Regions from separate parts of the Halomonas sp. A29 genome, predicted to be linked through region 2. Evidence: predicted binding sites of a transcription regulator. Region 2 holds the regulator's gene; each other region holds the start of a gene.

Region 1 (2,171 bases), on a different contig from region 2:
GTCGTAGCCCATCAGCAGCACGCCCACCAGACCTGTGATCAGCACGCCGCGGGTATGGTCGATCAACTTGGGCGCAACGTTCTGAAAATCGTTGGTGGGAGAGACGATGTTGGCCGCCGTGTTGGTCGAGATCGTGGCCACTATGATCAGCACCATCGCGATGCCGACCCAGAACGGGTTGTCGATCATGCCGATGAGATTGACCGGGTCTGCGATGGTTCGACCGACCAGGGACTCCGAGGCGGCCGTCATCACCACGCCGAGGGCAGCGAAGAAGAACATGGTCAGGGGCAGGCCCAGCACCTGTCCTACGATCTGATCCTTCTGGCTTCTGGCGAAACGACTGAAGTCGGGAATGTTGAGCGACAGCGTGGCCCAGAAGCCCACCATGGCCGTCAGGCCGGCAAGGAAGTAGCCAACGACCGAAGCGCCTTCCGGACGCGAAGGAGGCTGTGCCAGCAGTTCGGTCATCGACATGTGCGGCCAGGCCCAGAACATCAGCCCGATGCCAACCGCCAGCAGCAGGGGGGCGGCCAGCGTCTCCAGCCACTTGATCGACTCCGCCCCGCGGATCACCACGTAGAGGTTCATCGCCCCGAAGACGAAGAAGCCGATGACTTCGCCAACGCCCCCCAGCGCCTGCCAGGGCGGGAAGAGCGCTGCCAGAAGCAGATGGATGGCCAGGCCGCCGAACATGGTCTGGATACCGAACCAGCCGCAGCCGACCAGAGCGCGAATCAGGCAGGGTACGTTGGAACCCAGGATGCCGAACGAAGAGCGCAACACCACCGGGAAGGGAATGCCGAACTTGGTCCCGGGAAAGGCGTTCAGCGTCAGCGGAATCAGCACGATCACGTTGGCGAGCAGTATCGCCAACAGGGCTTCGCCCACGCTGAGCCCGAAATAGGCGGTCAGAACACCGCCAAGGGTATAGGTGGGCACGCAGATCGACATCCCGACCCAGAGTGCGGCGATGTTCCATTTCGACCAGGTCCTTTCGCTGGCCTTGGTGGGTGCAATGTCGTCGTTGAACCGTGGGCTGTTGCGCAAGTCGTCGCCTACCTCGAGTTCGATCAGGCCCTTCCTGTCCAACATCCTCGATGACTGGGTCATTTTGTTGTTCTCCGTCACTAGGTGCAAAGCTTATTGTTGTGTTGGTCTTGTCGGTAAGAAGCAATAACTGTGCCCATTACCATTTGGTCGGCTGGCTCCCGCGCCGAATTATCCAAGCTCGAGACATTCTTCCGAATGCTAAGCATGTGTTTTTAAAGCTGACTTATTCGACAACAATATGCAGAGCGAGCTGTTAAAAGGCTGCTGAGGAGTGCTTCAGCTCCCGGCAGGGATCGCCACATGACAGACTAGACACTTTCCAGATTGGTTCAAGATTTCTTAACAGGCTAATGTTACATTCGGATGCTTTCAATTAACTTACTGATATTTAAATAAAAATTTAAAAATATCCATGTCGCCATTGATGGTGCGAGCATCCACCATTTTGGTGAAAAGTAAAAGATGTAACGATAATTTCCTTGTTCTACAAGAGCTTGAGAAAGTCGGTGAAAAATTGAACGATTGAACCTTGATATCCTGCAGGCAAGCATCTAATTTCAAAAAGCTGTCTGTTGAGTCAGCTTTTTCTTTTCCCTTGCCTGTGTGGAAGGCGCAGGCTGAAAAACAATCACAAAGGGATCGAACTCCATGCAGAAGATGACGATCGGCCTGATCCAGATGGGCCTCAAGACCAGCACCGACCTGGAACCCACGGCGATCCGCGATGCCATGAACGAGGCACACCTGCCGCTGATCGAGCAGGCCGCCCAGGCCGGCGTGCAGGTGCTCTGCTTTCAGGAAATGTTCAACCAGCCCTATTTCTGTCCCAGCCAGGACCCGAAGTGGTATGCGGCCGCCGAACGGGTACCGGACGGCCCCACCTGCCGAATGATGCAGAAGCTTGCCGCCGAGCATCGCATGGTGATGATCGTGCCGATCTATGAGGAGACCGTGACCGGCATCTACTACAACACCGCTGCCGTGTTCGATGCCGATGGCAGTTACCTGGGCAAGTATCACAAGACCCACATTCCCCAAGTTGCCGGCTTCTGGGAGAAGTACTTCTTCAAGCCGGGCAAGTCGGACTGGCCGGTTTTCGATACCGCCTACGGCAAGAT
Region 2 (2,171 bases):
TGCTGAAGAACTCCAGCACCCTCTTCTTGCTACCCCCGGGAACGTCGAACAGCGCGCGTTCAGGGGGCAGTATGGTTTCCAGTGTCATGGCAGCTCAGCGAATGCCGGCGCCCTGAGCGCGCGCCTGGGCCTTTTCCTTGTGTTTGACCAGTTGACGGTCGAGCTTGTCAGTCAGCGCATCGATAGCGGCGTACATGTCAGAATCAGAGGCTTCGGCATGAAGGTCGGCGCCGGCGGCGTGCAGCGTGCAGGCAGCCTGTTGACGCTCCTTCTCGATGGAGAGCGTCACTTGCACGTTGGTGATGTTGTCGTAATGGCGCTGGACGCGGCTAAGCTTTTCGCTCACGTAGTCACGCAGTGGATCGGTCAGTTCAACATGATGGCCGGTGATGTTGACTTGCATGACAAGCTCCTTCGTCCTTCGGGTGGTGGCTCGATTGTAACCCTTTTTACTGCCCTGCAAACCCCCTCGGGAGTCGTGATTGCCCCGCGTCAACATTGTGTCGAGACATCAGCGAAAACGCTTGCGCTCGCTCGAGGAAGGAATTCCCAGCGCTTCACGATACTTCGCTACCGTGCGGCGTGCCACCTCGATGCCGCTCTCGGCCAGCAGATCCACCAGGCGGCTGTCGGAAAGCGGCTTGCGAGGCGGCTCGTCGGCGATCAGTTTGCGGATACGGGCGCGTATCGCCGTACTGGAGTGGGCGTCCCCCTCACCATTGCCACCGACGTGGCTGGAGAAGAAGTACTTCAGCTCGAATACGCCACGCGGCGTGTGGATGAATTTCTGTGTAGTCACCCGTGAAATGGTCGATTCGTGCATCTCGACGGTCTGGGCGATATCGGCCAGCACCAAGGGCTTCATGGCCTCTTCGCCCTGCTCGAGAAAGTCGATCTGGCGTGCCATGATCTCCCGTCCCACGCGCAGCAGGGTGTCGTTGCGGCTGGCGAGGCTCTTCATCAGCCAGCGCGCCTCCTGCAGGTGATCCTTGAGGAACTGGTTGTCCTGGCTCTTGTCGGCGCGTCGTACGAGTGCGACATAGTCGGGCTGGATACGTAGCCGGGGCAAGGCCTCGGCGTTGAGTTCCACGCGCCAGCCCGCTTCGTCGTGGTAGGCAACCAGGTCCGGAGTGACGTAGCTGCTGCTCACTTCGGCATAGGCGCTGCCAGGGCGGGGGTCCAGCGAGCGAACCAGGGCGATGACCTCATCCAGGGCATCGTCGTCCAGCCCCAGGCGACGCTTGAGGAGACGGCGATCATCGGAGGCCAATGCCTCGAGGAACTGGCGTACCAGGCGTCGGGTCTGGGGGAGCAGCGGTGTGTCGTCGGGCAGCGCGGCCAATTGCAGCATCAGGCACTCGCGCAGGTCGCGGGCGAACACGCCGGTAGGCTCGAACTGTTGCAGGCGTAGCAGGACCTGCTCGACCTCCCGGGTGGGCAGGCCTTCGAGGCCTTGCTGGCGCAGGCCGTCGCGGATCTCTTCCAGCGTTTGCGACAGATAACCGGCACCATCGACGGCGTCGATTAGACTCTCGGCGATAATGTGTTGGCGATCGCTCAGGTCGGTCATCGCCAATTGCCAGATCAGGTGGCCGGCCAGCGTCTGCCCCGAAGCCTGGCGCTCGAAGTCCGGTCCTTCACCGGTAGCGCCGCCGGAGCTCGTGCCATGATCGGGGTAGGTATCCGTCCAGTCGCTGTCGGTGGAGAGCTCGCTGGGGATTTCACTGGCCCAGTCATCGCTCTGGGTTTCGCTGACGGCCTGTTCACCGAAGTCGTCGTCAAGCTCCAGCATGGGGTTGGATTCCAGTGCCTGCTGGATCTCCTGACGTAGATCGAGGGTGGACAGCTGCAGAAGGGCAATGGCCTGCTGCAGTTGGGGGGTCATGGTCAGCTGGGTGCCGACACGCAGTTGCAAGGATGCTTTCATGGCCATGAGGATAACGGGCTCATCTGCCGGAAAACTCTACCCTAGACCGGTAGGCAGTGACATGCAAGAGAATTGATTGCAATATGCATGCCAGCGGCAATATTTATGCCTGATTAGAATGTTTTAAACAAAGATCAATTACTTGCTTAATGTGCAAGATTGCGTTATAGGCGGAAATCCTCGCCAAGGTAGACTTCCCGCACCCGCTTGTTGGCCAGGATGGCCTCGGCGTCGCCTTCAGCAA
Region 3 (2,171 bases), on a different contig from region 2:
GTAGCGCCTTCGGCCATCTGCACGAACAGGCTGAACACCAGCATGATGCCGATGGCGTACGACAGCACGTGCATCTGCGAGAAGGCCACCAGGGCGATGCCTTCGCAGATCAGCGCGATGAACAGCCAGCGAACGCGTCCCTTGAGGCCACCGTTACGCGCGAACAGATCGGAGAAGACGCCACCCAGGGTGCGGGCGAAGACGTTCATCAGCCCGAACAGGCCGGCGATCATACCGGCGGTGGCCAGCGTCAGGTCGAACTTGTCGAAGAAGTAGATGGCGGCGATGTTGTTGATGGTCAGCTCGACGCCGAAGCAGATGGCATAGACCACGAACAGAGCCCAGACGCGGATGTCCTTGGCTGCGGCAAGGAAGCTCTTGCCGGCACTGTTCTCGCCGGTGGCTTCCGGCAGTTCGCCGCGTGCGCGCAGCTCACTGAAGTTGCCGTTCGGCGCATCCTGGGTGAACAGCCAGTAGCCGATGCCGGTGATGAACATCACCACGCCCGGCACCACCATGGCCAGCCGCCAGCCCAGGGTTTCACTGACGCCGAGCATCAGCAGGCCGGAGAAAATGAGCGGCATCACGATCTGGGTCGTGCCGCCGCCCAGGTTGCCCCAGCCGGCGCTGGTGGCGTTGGCCGTGCCCACCACGTTGGGGGCGAACATCATGGTGGTGTGGTACTGGGTAATGACGAAGGAGGCGCCGATGGCACCGATCGCCAGGCGGGCCAGCAGGAAGGTCTCGAAGCTGTTGGCGAAGCCGATGCTCATCACCGGGATCGAGCCGAGCAGCAGCAGGCCGGTGTAGGTCTTGCGCGGGCCGAGTCGATCGCACAGCACGCCGATCAGCAGCCTCACGATCACGGTGATCAAGACCGAGGCGATGATGGTATTGCCGATCTGGGTTTGGGTCAGCGACAGGTCTTCGCGTACCACCGCCATCAGCGGGGCGATGCCGAACCAGCCGAAGAAGCAGATGTGGAAAGCGAACCAGGAGAAGTGAAAGGCGCGCATCTGTGGTGTGCGCAGGCTCAGGAGGCGAATGCGGTTCGCCTTGTTGAGAATTTCCATGGGCTGTGACCTCGTACGGATTGTCGATACATGAGTTCGCCCTTCTCCGTTGAAGGTCAGGTCTGACGCACTCGTACTTCCCTTGGAAGCCTGGTCCACGCCTACCCGGCAATTTGATGTATATCAAGCAACCTGTTTGCCATACTTTTATTTAATCTTTAAAGACAGTGGGTTGTGCTTAAAACTGCGAGTGAAAGCGTCACCAGGTGCGGCCACTGACGTGGCAAACATGGTGCAGCGCGGTAGAAAAATGCCCCCTGCTGGTGCTGCCAGGGGGCATTAGGCCGTACGCAAGGAAGTGCGCGATGGCTCAGTACATGGCCAGCTGCGTGGGAGTACGATCGCAGCTGAGGAAGGCGGAGCTCTCCAGCCACTCGGGGTCGGGGTAGTAGGCGAACAGGTAGTGATCTTCCTTGATGCTGTCGATCAGGGGATAGGTCACTTCCTGGCGCACCGCGGGGCAGCCGTGGCTACGGCCCAGCCGGCCGGTCTTGCGAATGAACGCCTCGCTGACGTAATCGGCACCATGGATCACGATGGCGCGCTGGTAGGCCAGGTCGTTGACGCCCGCTTCCAGCCCTTCCAGGCGCAGCGAGTAGCCGTTGCGCCCGTAATAGCTGTACATGGTGCGAAACAGCCCCAGGCTCGACTGGTAGCTCTCCGGCGTGTTGGAGAATATTGTCGCCTCGGCATCGCCCGAGCCGCGGCCGTGGGAGACCAGTTCCTCGAACATCAGCCGCTCTTGCGCCAGGTCGAAGACCCACAGGCGTGGCTCGGTGGAAGGCCGGGAGAAATCGATGACCGCCAGCCGTTCGGCATCGGGCTCGGCGCAGGCCAGGGCATTGGCGGCAAGCGTCAGCACCAGCGGGTTGGCGCCGGGCGCGAGACGCGTCAGGGTTTGACTCAACGGGGCGGCGGCCGGGTAAGAGAGGCCTGCCTGAGCCAGGAAATTGCCGGCGTGGACGGTGGTGGAAAAGGTAGTGGGCAGGGCGACCAGCAAGGAAGCGGTCAGGGTCGATAGCGGAAGTCGCAGGGTCGGTAGAAAGCGCATCGTCGTACCTATGACGTTGACACCGCATTCGGCAGGCGCCACTCATG
Region 4 (2,171 bases), on a different contig from region 2:
TCGATGCCTACCTCAAGCCCAATGAGGGGCGCTTCTCACGTACCGTCTAATCTACCCACCGAAATACAACGGCGCCCCGCGGGGGCGCCGTTTGCGTTTCGGCAGGTGTGCTTAGGAAGCGTTTCCTCAACCGACCCGTTCGAACAGCAAGTTGTTCTCCAGGTGGATGTGCTCCATCAGGTCCTCGCGGAACTCGCGCAGGCCGGTGTAGAGCGCACGCCAGGTGGTGCAGGCACCCTTGGGCGGGGTGATGTCGTCGGTGAGCAGCATCACCTGCTCCAGGTTCACGCCGTGGTCGTCGTGTTCCTGGCGCATCACGGCGATCGGCCCCTGGGCCCGGGCACCCATGCCGCTGCGCAGCAACGGGAACAGGATCTGCTCCTCCTTCTGCATGTGGCTCTCCATCTCCTGGTAAATCATCGTCAAGAGTTCGGCGAGCCCGTTCGGGCAGCTGTCGCGCTCACCGTGCACCTGCTCGACCCGGCGGGCCATGCGGATCAGTTCGGGCAGCTGGGCGCGGTGCACGTCGTGGTAACGGGTGAGAATGTGATCGATAAGCTCGTCATTGCTGGCCTCGCGCCAGTCGCGCTGCTCGCTGCTGGCGGCCGGTAGCGCCTCGAGTTCGGCGACGAGTCGGTCGACGTGCAGGCCAGCTCGCTCGGCGGCCTGGCGCAGGCTGATGCGCCCGCCGCAGCAGAAGTCGATATTGTGGGTATGGAAGATGCGGGTGGCGCCGGGCAGCGACAGGGCAATGCGGCCAACGGTCTGTTCGAGCAGGTTCATGAGCGTGCCTCTGCAAAAGGGAAAGACGCTTAACTGGAGCAAGTGGCGTGCCAGGTTGTGTTTTTCTTTTATGACAATGGGTTGTCTGATTTATGGTGAAAAATACCCTGCTGTGTTAGGGTTTTATTAACCCAGATGTGGTGATTTCAACCATGCTCGACGACTCGCTTCTCGCCGACCTTGCCGCCGACCTGCCTAGCGCCGTGCGTTTGCAGCGGCTGGTACGCACCCTGCGCGAGAGCTTCTGCTGTGGTGCGGTGTGCCTGCTGCGCCTTCGGGATGATGTGCTGGTACCAGTGGCAGTGGAAGGTCTGGTGCGCGAGGCGCTGGGGCGGCGCTTCGAGGTGGCCCGCCACCCGCGCCTGGCGGCCATTCTCACCAGCCGCAGCTCGACCCTGTTTCCGCCGGATTCGACCCTGCCCGATCCCTATGACGGCCTGGTCGAGCATCAGCCCGGCGAGCCGCTGCACGTGCACGACTGCATGGGCATCAGCCTGCATGTCGAAGGGGAGCCTTGGGGTGTGCTGACCCTGGATGCCCTGGTAGCCGGCACCTTCGACGATGCGTCGCGCACGGCGCTGGAGCGCTACGCGCTGCTGGTCGAATCGGCGGTGCGTGTCTCGCGCCTGGAGCAGGAGGTGCGAGCGCTGCGCATGGCGCACCAGGGCGCGGTCATACAGGCCGAGCCCGGTGAAGGCGGAGACATTCTTGGGCACAGCGTCGTATTGCAGCGGCTGCTGCGTGAACTCGACGTGGTGGCCGATTCCGATCTCCCGGTACTGCTGATGGGCGAAACCGGCGTGGGCAAGGAGCTGTTCGCTCGCCGGTTGCACCAGCGCTCGCCGCGCCGGGATCAGCCGCTGATACAGGTCAACTGTGCGGCGCTGCCGGAAACGCTGGCCGAAAGCGAGCTGTTCGGGCACGTTAAGGGGGCCTTTTCGGGGGCCACGGCAGGCCGTGCGGGACGCTTCGAGGCCGCCGACGGCGGTACCTTGTTCCTCGACGAGGTCGGCGAGCTGCCCATCCCCATCCAGGCCAAGCTGCTGCGGGCGTTGCAGAATGGCGAAATTCAGCGTCTGGGCGAGGACACTCCGCGGCGGGTCGACGTGCGCATCATCGCCGCTACCAATCGCCAGCTGGCCGACGGCGTACGCGACGGCCATTTTCGTGCCGACCTCTATCATCGCCTCTCGGTCTACCCGGTGGCGATCCCGCCGCTGCGCGAACGCGACAGTGACGTGCTGGTGCTGGCCGGCCACTTTCTCGAGATCAACCGCGCCCGGCTCGGGGTGCGTAGCTTGCGACTTGCGCCGGCGGCCGAGGCAGCACTGCTCGATTACGCCTGGCCGGGCAACGTGCGCGAACTGGAGCACGTCATCAGCCGGGCG

Evidence for each region. Region 2 encodes sigma-54, which starts transcription at its own class of promoters, with help from an activator protein. Its sites were predicted from a motif close to TGGCACNNNNNTTGCTNT; they were not measured.
Region 1: a site for sigma-54 is predicted at 1,171-1,188, ahead of SPH52_RS13550 (NCS1 family nucleobase:cation symporter-1). Genes of this name have one in related genera too.
Region 3: a site for sigma-54 is predicted at 1,198-1,215, ahead of SPH52_RS16845 (NarK family nitrate/nitrite MFS transporter). Genes of this name have one in related genera too.
Region 4: a site for sigma-54 is predicted at 819-836, ahead of ytfE (iron-sulfur cluster repair protein YtfE). Genes of this name have one in related genera too.

What each region holds. Positions count from the first base shown of each region.
Region 1 covers NZ_JAXQPR010000006.1:238,130-240,300, forward strand. Annotated here, with positions in the region: gene SPH52_RS13550 (NCS1 family nucleobase:cation symporter-1) at 1-1,113, opposite strand, end outside; gene SPH52_RS13555 (nitrilase-related carbon-nitrogen hydrolase) at 1,702-2,171, shown strand, end outside.
Region 2 covers NZ_JAXQPR010000005.1:244,985-247,155, reverse strand. Annotated here, with positions in the region: gene ptsN (PTS IIA-like nitrogen regulatory protein PtsN) at 1-88, opposite strand, end outside; gene hpf (ribosome hibernation-promoting factor, HPF/YfiA family) at 95-403, opposite strand; gene SPH52_RS11555 (RNA polymerase factor sigma-54) at 512-1,933, opposite strand; gene lptB (LPS export ABC transporter ATP-binding protein) at 2,092-2,171, opposite strand, start outside.
Region 3 covers NZ_JAXQPR010000008.1:157,188-159,358, forward strand. Annotated here, with positions in the region: gene SPH52_RS16845 (NarK family nitrate/nitrite MFS transporter) at 1-1,073, opposite strand, end outside; gene SPH52_RS16850 (murein L,D-transpeptidase catalytic domain family protein) at 1,384-2,124, opposite strand.
Region 4 covers NZ_JAXQPR010000011.1:46,029-48,199, forward strand. Annotated here, with positions in the region: gene hemN (oxygen-independent coproporphyrinogen III oxidase) at 1-50, shown strand, start outside; gene ytfE (iron-sulfur cluster repair protein YtfE) at 127-783, opposite strand; gene norR (nitric oxide reductase transcriptional regulator NorR) at 936-2,171, shown strand, end outside.